DNA from 3 places in the Frankia alni ACN14a genome. Region 2 is predicted to be linked to each of the others. Evidence: predicted binding sites of a transcription regulator. Region 2 holds the regulator's gene; each other region holds the start of a gene.
The links. The regulator LexA, encoded in region 2, represses DNA repair genes until DNA is damaged. The targets are predictions, from matches to a motif close to CGAACNNNNGTTCG.

Region 1: the regulator LexA is predicted to act here: its motif matches at 1,900-1,913, upstream of FRAAL_RS01400 (HNH endonuclease signature motif containing protein).
Region 3: the regulator LexA is predicted to act here: its motif matches at 1,632-1,645, upstream of FRAAL_RS14900 (HNH endonuclease signature motif containing protein).

Annotation. Positions count from the first base shown of each region.
Region 1 covers NC_008278.1:338,390-341,665, reverse strand. The annotation lists gene FRAAL_RS01405 (alpha/beta hydrolase domain-containing protein) at 1-1,196, opposite strand, end outside; gene FRAAL_RS01400 (HNH endonuclease signature motif containing protein) at 1,946-3,276, shown strand, end outside.
Region 2 covers NC_008278.1:6,174,266-6,177,541, forward strand. The annotation lists gene FRAAL_RS24825 (LysM peptidoglycan-binding domain-containing protein) at 160-465, opposite strand; gene lexA (transcriptional repressor LexA) at 987-1,748, shown strand; gene hflX (GTPase HflX) at 1,972-3,276, opposite strand, start outside.
Region 3 covers NC_008278.1:3,697,257-3,700,532, reverse strand. The annotation lists gene FRAAL_RS14905 (acyl-CoA dehydrogenase family protein) at 1-4, shown strand, start outside; gene FRAAL_RS14900 (HNH endonuclease signature motif containing protein) at 148-1,599, opposite strand; gene FRAAL_RS14895 (CaiB/BaiF CoA transferase family protein) at 2,608-3,276, opposite strand, start outside.

The DNA.
Region 1 (3,276 bases), 1.7 Mb from region 2:
TGCAGCCGCGGTGCCTTCGACGGCGCCTGCCCGGTAGTAACCCACCGGTTGAGCTGCGAGAACGCGGTCTGCAGGACGTACTGCTGCTCGCCAGCGTTGATCGGCTTGGCGCAGGAGAAGCCAGCGGCCCCGGTCGGCGGGTTACGCAGCGCGTTGAACGCCGCGACGCTGCCCTGCCCGTCGCCGACGTCCGTAGCCCCGATGCCGATGGTGTAGGCGTCGGCGTGGGCGGTCCCCGCAACCTCCCACAGGCGGAACCGGTTGGTGTCGTCCTGGCGGGCGTCGACGTAGCCGAGCAGGCCGGTCGGCAGGTCCGTCTCCGTCTGGAAGGTCAGGACCGGGACGGCGAGATCGGGTCGGATCCGGACGACGGCCGGCGCGGCGATGTCGGGACGCTCCGGGGCCTGGGACAGCGCGCTCGCGGTGCCGGCGCGGCTGTGCAGCAGGTACCCGTCGTAGACGTTGACGAGCGGGTGGATGGCGTTGACGTAGGTCGTCAGCCGGAAGGCCGACTGCGACTCACCGTCGCCGAGCACCTTCTTCGGCTTCAGCCCTCCGAGGACCGTTGCGGCCGACTTCCGCACTGCCTGACCGGTCTGGGAGAAGATGTCGTACGAGTAGCTGTCACCGGGGTGGGACAGCGCCTGGTAGCGGTCCGGGTCGGCGTTCTTGGTGGCGTTGAGCCCGACCGCCTGCGCGGACACCCCGACCCAGGCGTAGCCGTCCCGGATGAGCTGGTTGTGCGCGGCGGTCCAGTCCGGGGCTCCGTCGTAGCCGGCGGAGACGTTGAGCCATTCCACGACGACGGTGCCGTTGAACTTCTTCGCGTCGGCCGGGCGGTTGACCACGATCCGGGTCGTGTAAGGCGCCGTGGCGGCCGGGGTCACGGTCCACTTGCCGTCCGACCCCAGCGTGCCCGACGCCTGGTAGGCGGTCGCGGAGCCGGCGAGGAAGTACTCGGACTGCCGGTACCCGACCTTGCCTAAGTCGAAGGCGGTGGCTCCCACCACGGGGACGCCCTTACCGCCGGTGACGGGCCCGGTCACGGTGGGGCTGGCTGCCGAGGGGGTGGCGGCCTGGGCGGCCGAGTCGGTCGCGAGCTGGGCCACCCCGGCGGCGGTCACGGTCAGCAGCGCGGCCACCGTTGTCGTCGCGATCCGTCGGCGGCGGGTCCGCCACCTGGCCATCACTGTCATGGTCACGTCCTTTGTGGGAGGTACGCCCCGACCCGACCTGCCTCACCGAGCCGCGGCACATGTCAGCATCGGTGGCTTCGCGAGCGATCGCCTCACGTGGCCCCGACCGTGCACACGACCGGGGCCGCCGCCGGAACGCCACCGTAAAGGTCAGGCATTCCACCGGAACACCTTTCGGGGCTTTCCTGGAATCACTCATTCACGATGCTGTGAACCCGACGCTACGGGAGATCGACCGTGGACGTCACCCCACCATGGGGTAACACTCGTCTTGACAAGGACGTTCCTTTTGGTCGGGCCCTGTAGGCCGTGCACCTTCACCCTCGCCACTCCGACGGTTATCCGCCGAGTGTCGGAAATTCATGCCCACATTACCGACGATTGCGCGGACCCCACCGACCACGGACCGATCGCTTCGCCACCGGATGCGCCCCCGCCCTCAACCGTCACCCCACCACCAGCCGAGCCCCGCCCTCAACCGTCACCTCGGCCCCGCGACATCCGGCCGCCCCTCGCCGCCCGGCCCGGCTCCTGACGTCCGGCCTCGTTCTTCGCCGACAGTCGCAGCGGCCGTACCCGGCGCGACGAATGTGCTGGGCACGGCCTCACCCTCCACCTTCCTCCTCGCCGGCAGTCGCAGCCTTGAGGATGTGGCCGAGCTGGCGGCCTGCGGCAGGCCGCTGCCCCACATCGCTCACGGAGACGAACATACGTTCGACATCTGGCGGCTGCGGATCTACCGTCGACTCATGAACACGCACGGCCCCAGCCCCGGCCGCGACACCGCTCCCACCCCAGTCCCCGCCCCCGGACTCACTGCCACTTCCGATCCTGAATCCGACGCCGGCCCGGCTCCCACCTTCGGCCTCGACCCGAGGGGTTGTCCACGGCTGCTTACAGCGCTGTCCGAGCTCGACGAGCTGGTCGGACAGGCGGTGGACATGCCCGGCTGGTCCCTGTCCGATGGCGACCTGGACAGCGCGGTGCTGGACTGCTCGGCGTTGCTGGCCCGGCTCGCCGCGCTGCGTCTGGGGTTGATCAATGAGCTGCACGGCCGCGGCAGCGCCCAACGCGAGGGTGCCACCAGCACGGCCGCGTTACTCCGCGCCCGGCTGCGGATCCGCCCCGGCGAGGCCCAGCGGCTGCTCGGTCTCGCCCTGGCAGTCGACGGCGATCTCACCGCCACCGGCACCGCCCTGACCGCCGGCACCATCAGCATCGACCAGGCCTTCGCGATCCACGCGGCGCTGCGCGCCCTCCCCCGCGGGGCGGACCTCACCAGGCGGCGTGAAGCCGAAGCACTCCTGCTCCGCTGCGCGGACACCTTCGATCCCGCCGATCTCGCCCTCCTCGGCCGCCACATCCGCGAGCGGCTCACCGACGTCGACACCAGCCCCGGTGGCGACAGCCCCGACCCCGCCGACGACAGCAACAGCGACGAGGGCGGCAGCAGCGACGACGACGACGGAGGTGATCACAATCCCGGCGGTGGCGACGCCGGCGGGGGCAACGCGGGCGGTGGTGCTGACGGCGACGATCCGACGTCGCGCCGCCACCTGTCGATCACCGACCTGGCCGACGGGATGACCCGGATCACCGGCGAACTTGACGCCGAGGGCGCCGCTCTTCTGCGCACCGCCCTCGACAGCCTCGCCGCCCCCAGCCCCGCCGTCGACGGCACCCCCGATCCCCGCAGCCCCGCCCGCCGCCGAGGCGACGCTCTCGTCGAGCTTCTGCACCGCGCCCTCGACGCCTCATCGGTACCCGTCTCCGGCGGTGTGCGCCCCCACCTGACCGTCACCGTCCCCTGGGCGACGCTGGTCGGCCGGGGCGGGCCTGCCGCGGCCACGAGCTGGGGCCAGCCGCTACCACGCTCCGTGCTACGCCGGCTGTCCTGCGATGCCGAAGTCAGCCGCATCGTGCTCAATGCGGACAGCGTTCCCCTCGACGTCGGCCGGACGCAGCGCACCGTCCCGGCCGACCTGCGCCGCGCCCTGGTCGCTCGCGACCGTTGCTGCGCGTTTCCCGGTTGCAGCAGGCCGCCGAGCTGGTGCCAGGCGCACCACATCCGGCACTGGAC
Region 2 (3,276 bases):
CGCGTGTCACACCGGGACATCAGCCCGCGGGGGCGCGACAACCCTGCGCGAGGGCGCCTCACCCGCCCGCTGCCGCCGGAGACCGGCCCGTCACGGCGACGAGCCGCCGAGCGCCGGCCGGGATCAGACGGTGGCGGAGTGGACCGCCCGACCGGCGGGTCAGCCCAGCACCAGGAACTGGCCGGGGGTGAGCTCGACCGAGGGGAGATGGTTGATCCGCATCAGCCGATCCACGACGACACGGGTGTCGGCGTCGGGGTCGAGCGCAACGGCGATCTCCCACAGCGTCTCTCCGGCGAGCACCAGGTGACCCCGCGGCGGCTCGCCGGACCACGCGATCGAGGCGCGCGGCAGGACGCCCACCAGCACCGCGGCGAGGGCCAGCGCGACGACGGCGACCACGACAACCCGGCCGCGGCGGGTCAGCCGCAGCGGCGGCAGCGGCTCGCCGGCGCCACGGCGCACCGCCGACCGAGAGACCGGCGAGCGAGAAACCGGTGAACGAGACAGGCACGCCCCCGGAACCGGCCTCCCGGCACCGACCCCGGCGGCCGGCCGGGCCACTCGCACCCGCGCCGGACCGCCCGCCGGCCATCTCCCGGCCCGGCGCGCCGCCCGTTCCCGGGCAGCCGCCAGATCGACCACCTGCGTGGTGTGCGCGCTGTGCACGGCTTCCTCCCCAGGCACCCCGAACCAGGTCGCGGACGCCACGAACTCCCGTTCGATCGAACTCCTGATCGATTGTCGCACCGGAGACCCGCCAGGAAAAGGGACACGCTCGAACAGACGTTTGAGATTCCGCGACCGGGCGGTTACCGTCGAGACGATCAGGTTTGCACCGGGCGGTTTCCCCCGGTCGCGGACAGCCGGGTGCCGTGGGGGGTGCCGGTCTCGCCGGGCGAGGCCGTCAGCCGCGCGCACGTCCGGCGCGCGGCCGCGCGGCGACCAACCGGCGACGGAGTAGGCGACGAGGAGAGCGGTAGGCGATGACCAGCCAAGGCAGGGGTACACGCCGGGGCGGGGCCCGCGGCAACGTGCGGGCCTTTCCCGAAAACCCCGCGGACGCAGCCGGCCTGACCCCCCGGCAGCGCAAGGTGCTCGAGGTCATCCGGGCCGAGGTGGAACGGCGCGGGTACCCGCCCAGCGTGCGGGAGATCGGGGAGGCGGTGGGGCTGACCAGCACGAGCAGCGTGGCGCATCAGCTCAAGGTGCTGGAGGAGAAGGGCTACCTGCGCCGGGACCCGAACCGTCCGCGGGCCATGGAGGTGCTCAGCCCCGACCGGCCACGGCGCAAGGCCGATTCCGGCGCGGCGGCTGTCGTGTCGACGTTCCCGGGCGCCGCGGCGGCGCCGGCCGGGGTGGGCGGCGAGGGGTCCGCGGCCTACGTGCCGGTCCTCGGGCGGATCGCCGCCGGCGGGCCGATCCTGGCCGAGCAGGCGATCGAGGACGTCTTTCCCCTGCCGAAGGAGATCGTCGGCGAGGGCACTCTGTTCCTGCTCCGGGTCGTCGGCGAGTCGATGATCAATGCAGCGATCTGTGACGGCGACTGGGTGGTGGTGCGCCAGCAGCCGGTCGCGGACAACGGTGAGATCGTCGCCGCGATGATCGACGGCGAGGCGACGGTCAAGCGCCTACGGGTCCGCGACGGGAAGATCTGGCTGCACCCGGAGAATCCGACGTTCAGCGACATCCCCGGCGAGGAGGCGACGATCCTCGGGCGGATCGTCGCCGTGCTGCGCCGGATCTGACCGTGGACGGCCGGCCGCGCGAGGCGGCCGGCCGGTTCGGCTGCCACGAACCGCGGGACAGGTGCCACCGGCCGTGCCGTGCCCGTCGGCGGCGGGTCAATGCCGGTCCCGACAGCCCCGGTCCCGACAGCCCCGGTCCCGACAGCCTCGGTCCCGAGGGAACAGGGCTGACGGGCCAGGGCTGGGGGAATGGGTCAGGGCTGAGGGCAGGTCAGGGCTGGGATCAGGGCTGGAAGGCGTGCAGTTCCGCGGCGAGCGACGGGGACACCCTCGCGAGCAGGCGGGTGCCGTCCGCGGTGTGCTCCAACTCGAGCACCTCGCCGTGGGCGTGCACCCGTGAGACGAGATCGCCCCGCGTGTAGGGGACGAGGACCTTCATCTCCACGTCGGGGTGGGGAACCCGGGCGCACAGGGCGTCGACGAGCGCGGTCAACCCCTCCCCCGTGCGCGCCGAGACGAAGACAGCGTCGGGCGCGAGCTGGCGCAGGCCGGCGAGGACGGTCGGCTCGGTGGCGTCAACCTTGTTCACGACAATCAACTCGGCAACGTTGCCCGCGTCGATGTCGTTGAGCACCTCGCGCACCGCGGAGATCTGGGCGGCCGGGTCGGGAGCGGAGCCGTCGACGACGTGCAGGATGAGGTCCGCGTCGGCGACCTCCTCCAGGGTCGAGCGGAACGCCTCGACGATCTGGTGCGGCAGGTGCCGGACGAAGCCGACCGTGTCGGTGAGGGTGAACGCCCGGCCGTCCGGCAGGGTCGCGCGCCGCACGGTCGGGTCCAGCGTGGCGAACAGCGCGTCCTCGACGAGGACGCCGGCGCCGGTGAGACGGTTGAGCAGCGATGACTTGCCGGCGTTGGTGTAGCCGGCGATCGCCACCGCGGGCACCTCGCCGCGCCGGCGAGCCGACCGCTTCGTCTCCCGCACGGTCGCCATCCCGGCGAGCTCCCGGCGCAGGCGTGCCATCCGGGCGCGCAGTCGCCGGCGGTCCGTCTCGATCTTCGTCTCGCCGGGTCCACGGGTCCCGATGGGGGCACGTCCGCCGCCGCTGGCCGCAGCGCGGGACATCGACTCACCCCAGCCACGCAGGCGGGGCAGCATGTACTGGAGCTGGGCGAGCTCGACCTGAGCCTTGCCCTCCCGGGACGTCGCGTGCTGGGCGAAGATGTCGAGGATGAGCGCCGTCCGGTCGATGACCTTGACCTTGACGACCTCCTCGAGCTGGCGCAGCTGGCCCGGGGTGAGCTCGCCGTCGCAGATCACCGTGTCCGCGCCGGTCGCGGCGACGACCTCGGCGAGTTCGCGGGCCTTGCCGGACCCGACATAGGTCGACGCGTCCGGCCGGTCGCGACGCTGCACGAGCGCGTCGAGCACGACCGAACCCGCCGTGGTCGCGAGGGCGGCGAGCTCCGCCATGGAGGCCTCGGCCGACCGCAGCGAACCCGACGTCCACACTCCGATGAGGACGACCTGCTCCAGCCGAAGCTGGCGGTACTCGACCTCGGTGACGTCGTCGAGCTCGGTGGCCAG
Region 3 (3,276 bases), 2.5 Mb from region 2:
CTGACGGCAGAAACGCAGCGGAGGGCTCGCACCGTCGGCGAGCGTGCGGGGTCGCTCGGCACCACGATCCCGCACGCTCGCGACGGCCGGCAGTGCCCCGGCTGCCGCCGAGCTCCTGGGAACTGAGTGGACTGCGCGTGTCGATCGTCATCCGGCGGCGATGCCGTAGATCAGGTCGTGCGGATGACGTGAGTAGGGGTTTCGGCGAGGGGTGCGGCTGGCGTCGATCCAGGCCGGAGGCAGGAATTCGGGGCGTCGGTCGGGCCCGAGCCGAACGGTCCAACCCTGGTGGTGGATGACCCGGTGGTGATGGCCACAGAGGAGCACGCAGTTGTCCAGCGAGGTGTGGCCCCCGACGATCCAGTGTCGAATGTGATGCGCCTCGGTCCAGCTCGCCGGACGATCGCACGTCGGAAAGGCGCAGCCGTTGTCGCGGGCGACCAGCGCGCGGCGGATGTCCGCGGTGACGGTGCGCTGGGTTCGACCAACATCGAGGGGGACACCGGCGGGGTCGAGGATGATGCGGCTGACCGATGCGTCACAGGCCAGGCGACGTAGGACCTCGCGGGGCAGGGGCTGCCCCCAGCCAGTCGTCGCCGGCACGCCGGATCGACCGACCATTGTCGACCAGGGGATCGTCACGGTCAGATGCGGGCGAACACCGCCACCCACAGGCAGCATGGCGGCGTCGAGTGTGCGGGTGACCAGGTCGACGAGGGCATCGGCGCGCCGGCGGGCGGGGCTACGCGGGTCGAGCGCACCGTCGACGGCCGGGCGCGGCGCCGCGAGGGGGTCCAGCGCGATGCGGAGCAGGGCTGCCGCTTCAGGGTCGAGCTCGCCGCTGATTCGAGTCATGCCGCCCGGCAACTCGGAGATCGACAATCTTCGCCGCCCCGCTGGGTCCTCCCCTCCCGCAGCGGCAGCATCGTCGGGGCCACTGGACTGACCATCGCCCCCGCCGTCACTGCCACCCTCGCCGTCGCCGGGCTCGCCGCGAGCAGAGTCGTCATCCTCGCTGCCACCGGCCGGAGCCGGGTCGAGAGTATCGTCGCCGGAGTGGGCGTCAGCCCAGGCCAGGGTCTCGCGGAGGTGGCGGGCCAGGCGAGCCAGGGCGGTCGGGTCGAACTCGTCCGCCTGACGCAGGAGAAACGCTTCAGCCCGTCGCCGCACGTCCACGGTGACCGTGGTCGGTAGCGAGCGCATGCCCGCCACAATCACCTGCGCCTGCTCGACGCTGATCTCCCCCGCTCCCAGCCGCTTACCCGTCGCCGCCAAGGGACCGTCTACGGCCACCGCAACATCGACCAGACGGCTGGCATCCGCCGCGCGGACCCGCAGACGTTCGCGCAGCAAGGCGACGGTGTCGCAGGCGCCAGCACGCCGCGCCAACCCACGGCCGTGCACCTCGGCGACAATCTGAAGACGAAAGGCCGCCAGCCGCGTCAAAGCCACTGAACAAGCCAGCAGCAATTCCAGCAGACCCGCGTCGGACAGCGACCACACCGGACCGTCGACCATTGCATCTATCCGCGCGGACATCGCCGTCGATTCATCGGCCAGCGCATGAAGCCGGCTCGGAGACTCCGGATTCGAGACCATGCGAGAAGCCTAGACGAGCACCAGCCGGATGTCGAACACATGTTCGGATGCGTAATCATCTTGAGGAATGTTCGCGCCGAGGACCGGCGTGGTGACACAACCTAGACGGACACCTAGACGGGCTCGTGTAGCCTGCCTGCCGGACCGGCGTGCGGCTCCTCCGGCCCGGCGGGATCCCCGGCAACCGGCCTGGACCCGACCGGCTCGGGAGAGGGGGAACCCCATGCACTGAGCCGTGATCGCGGAGGGCTGCGAGCTGGCGCGACCCGCCGAATGGTGCGATCCTCAACGACGGTGCGGACCCGTCATCGTGGTCACGGCGCCTGGGTATGGACGTCCTGGCGGCCACGCAGACCGCATGCCGGCCGGAGCAGGAGTGTCGCTCGTCGTCGCCACCGCTTGATTTTCAAGGTAATTCTGCTAAGGGCGACAGAGTCGATGCCGTCGGACTTGACGAAGCGGGCGTGAGCGTGCTGCGATATCCCAGGGACGCCGCCCGAAAGCGCACTCGCAGTGAACAACTCCCCGCGACAGGAACGTCTCCAATTCCCAGTGATGCGGGGAGGCCCCGTCGACGAAAAGAGCACCTCCACCCACGGAAGGAAAGGGCTACGCCACCCCGGGAGATCGTGAGGCGGAATTAGCCATGGACCAGACGACCACAACGGCAAGTATCCGTACCAAGGCCGAGTTCGACGCAGGCGGCCCTGCTCATACCCAGGCACCACTACGATGCCGCCTGCGCGGGGCCTCCCTACGGGCTGCAGGAGACGCCAGCGACGCATCTCGCCGGTGGTACCAGCGCTGTCGGGTCACGGACGGCGCCGAAGGGCCACCGAGTCCGTCTCGGACTACATCAGCGGGCAGCGTGACGAGTCAGACCGCGCTGACTCAGCCGTGGACTGCGTCATGACGGCGTTGATGGGTCCCTGCCCGGCGCATGCGTTCACAGGTGCGGCTCGCCGAGCGACTCACGACGGCACCGGCGGGTCAGACGGCGAGGGCGGGTCAGACGGCACCGGCGGCGCGCAGACGAGCCGTGTCGGCAGGGTCGTAACCGAGCTCGGCGAGCAGGGCGTCGGTGTGCTCGCCGACGGCGGGCACGGGGCCCATCACCGGGTCCACCCCGCTGATGCGGACGGGCGGGCGTACCGCGCGCAACGGGCCGACCGGCGAGTCCACCTCCCGCCAGCGGTCGCCCACGTCGAGCTGGGGGTGGGCGAGCAGGTCGCCGATGGTGTTGATCCGGCCGTTGGCGATGCCCGCCTCGTTCAGCCGGGCGAGGGTCTGCTCGGTGCTGACCTCGGCCAGGGCCGCCTCGACGTCGGCGGTCAGCGCATCGCGGTGGCGGACGCGGCCCGCGTTCGTCGTGTAGCGGGGGTCGGCCAGCAGCTCGGGCCGGCGGAGCACCTCCTCGCAGAACCGCCGCCACTCCCGCTCGTTCTGCACGCCGAGCTGCACGCTGCCGCCGTCGCCGGTCCGGAAGCCGCCGTAGGGGGCGATGGAGGCGTGGCTGGTGCCGGTGCGGGCCGGGGGGACACCGGTGTACATGGCGTAGTACATCGGCTGAGCCATCCACTCGGTGAGCGAGTCGAACAGCGACACCTCGAGCGCGGCGCCCTCTCCTGTGCGCTCCCGCATGAACAACGCGGTGAGGACGGCGGTGTAGGCGTACAT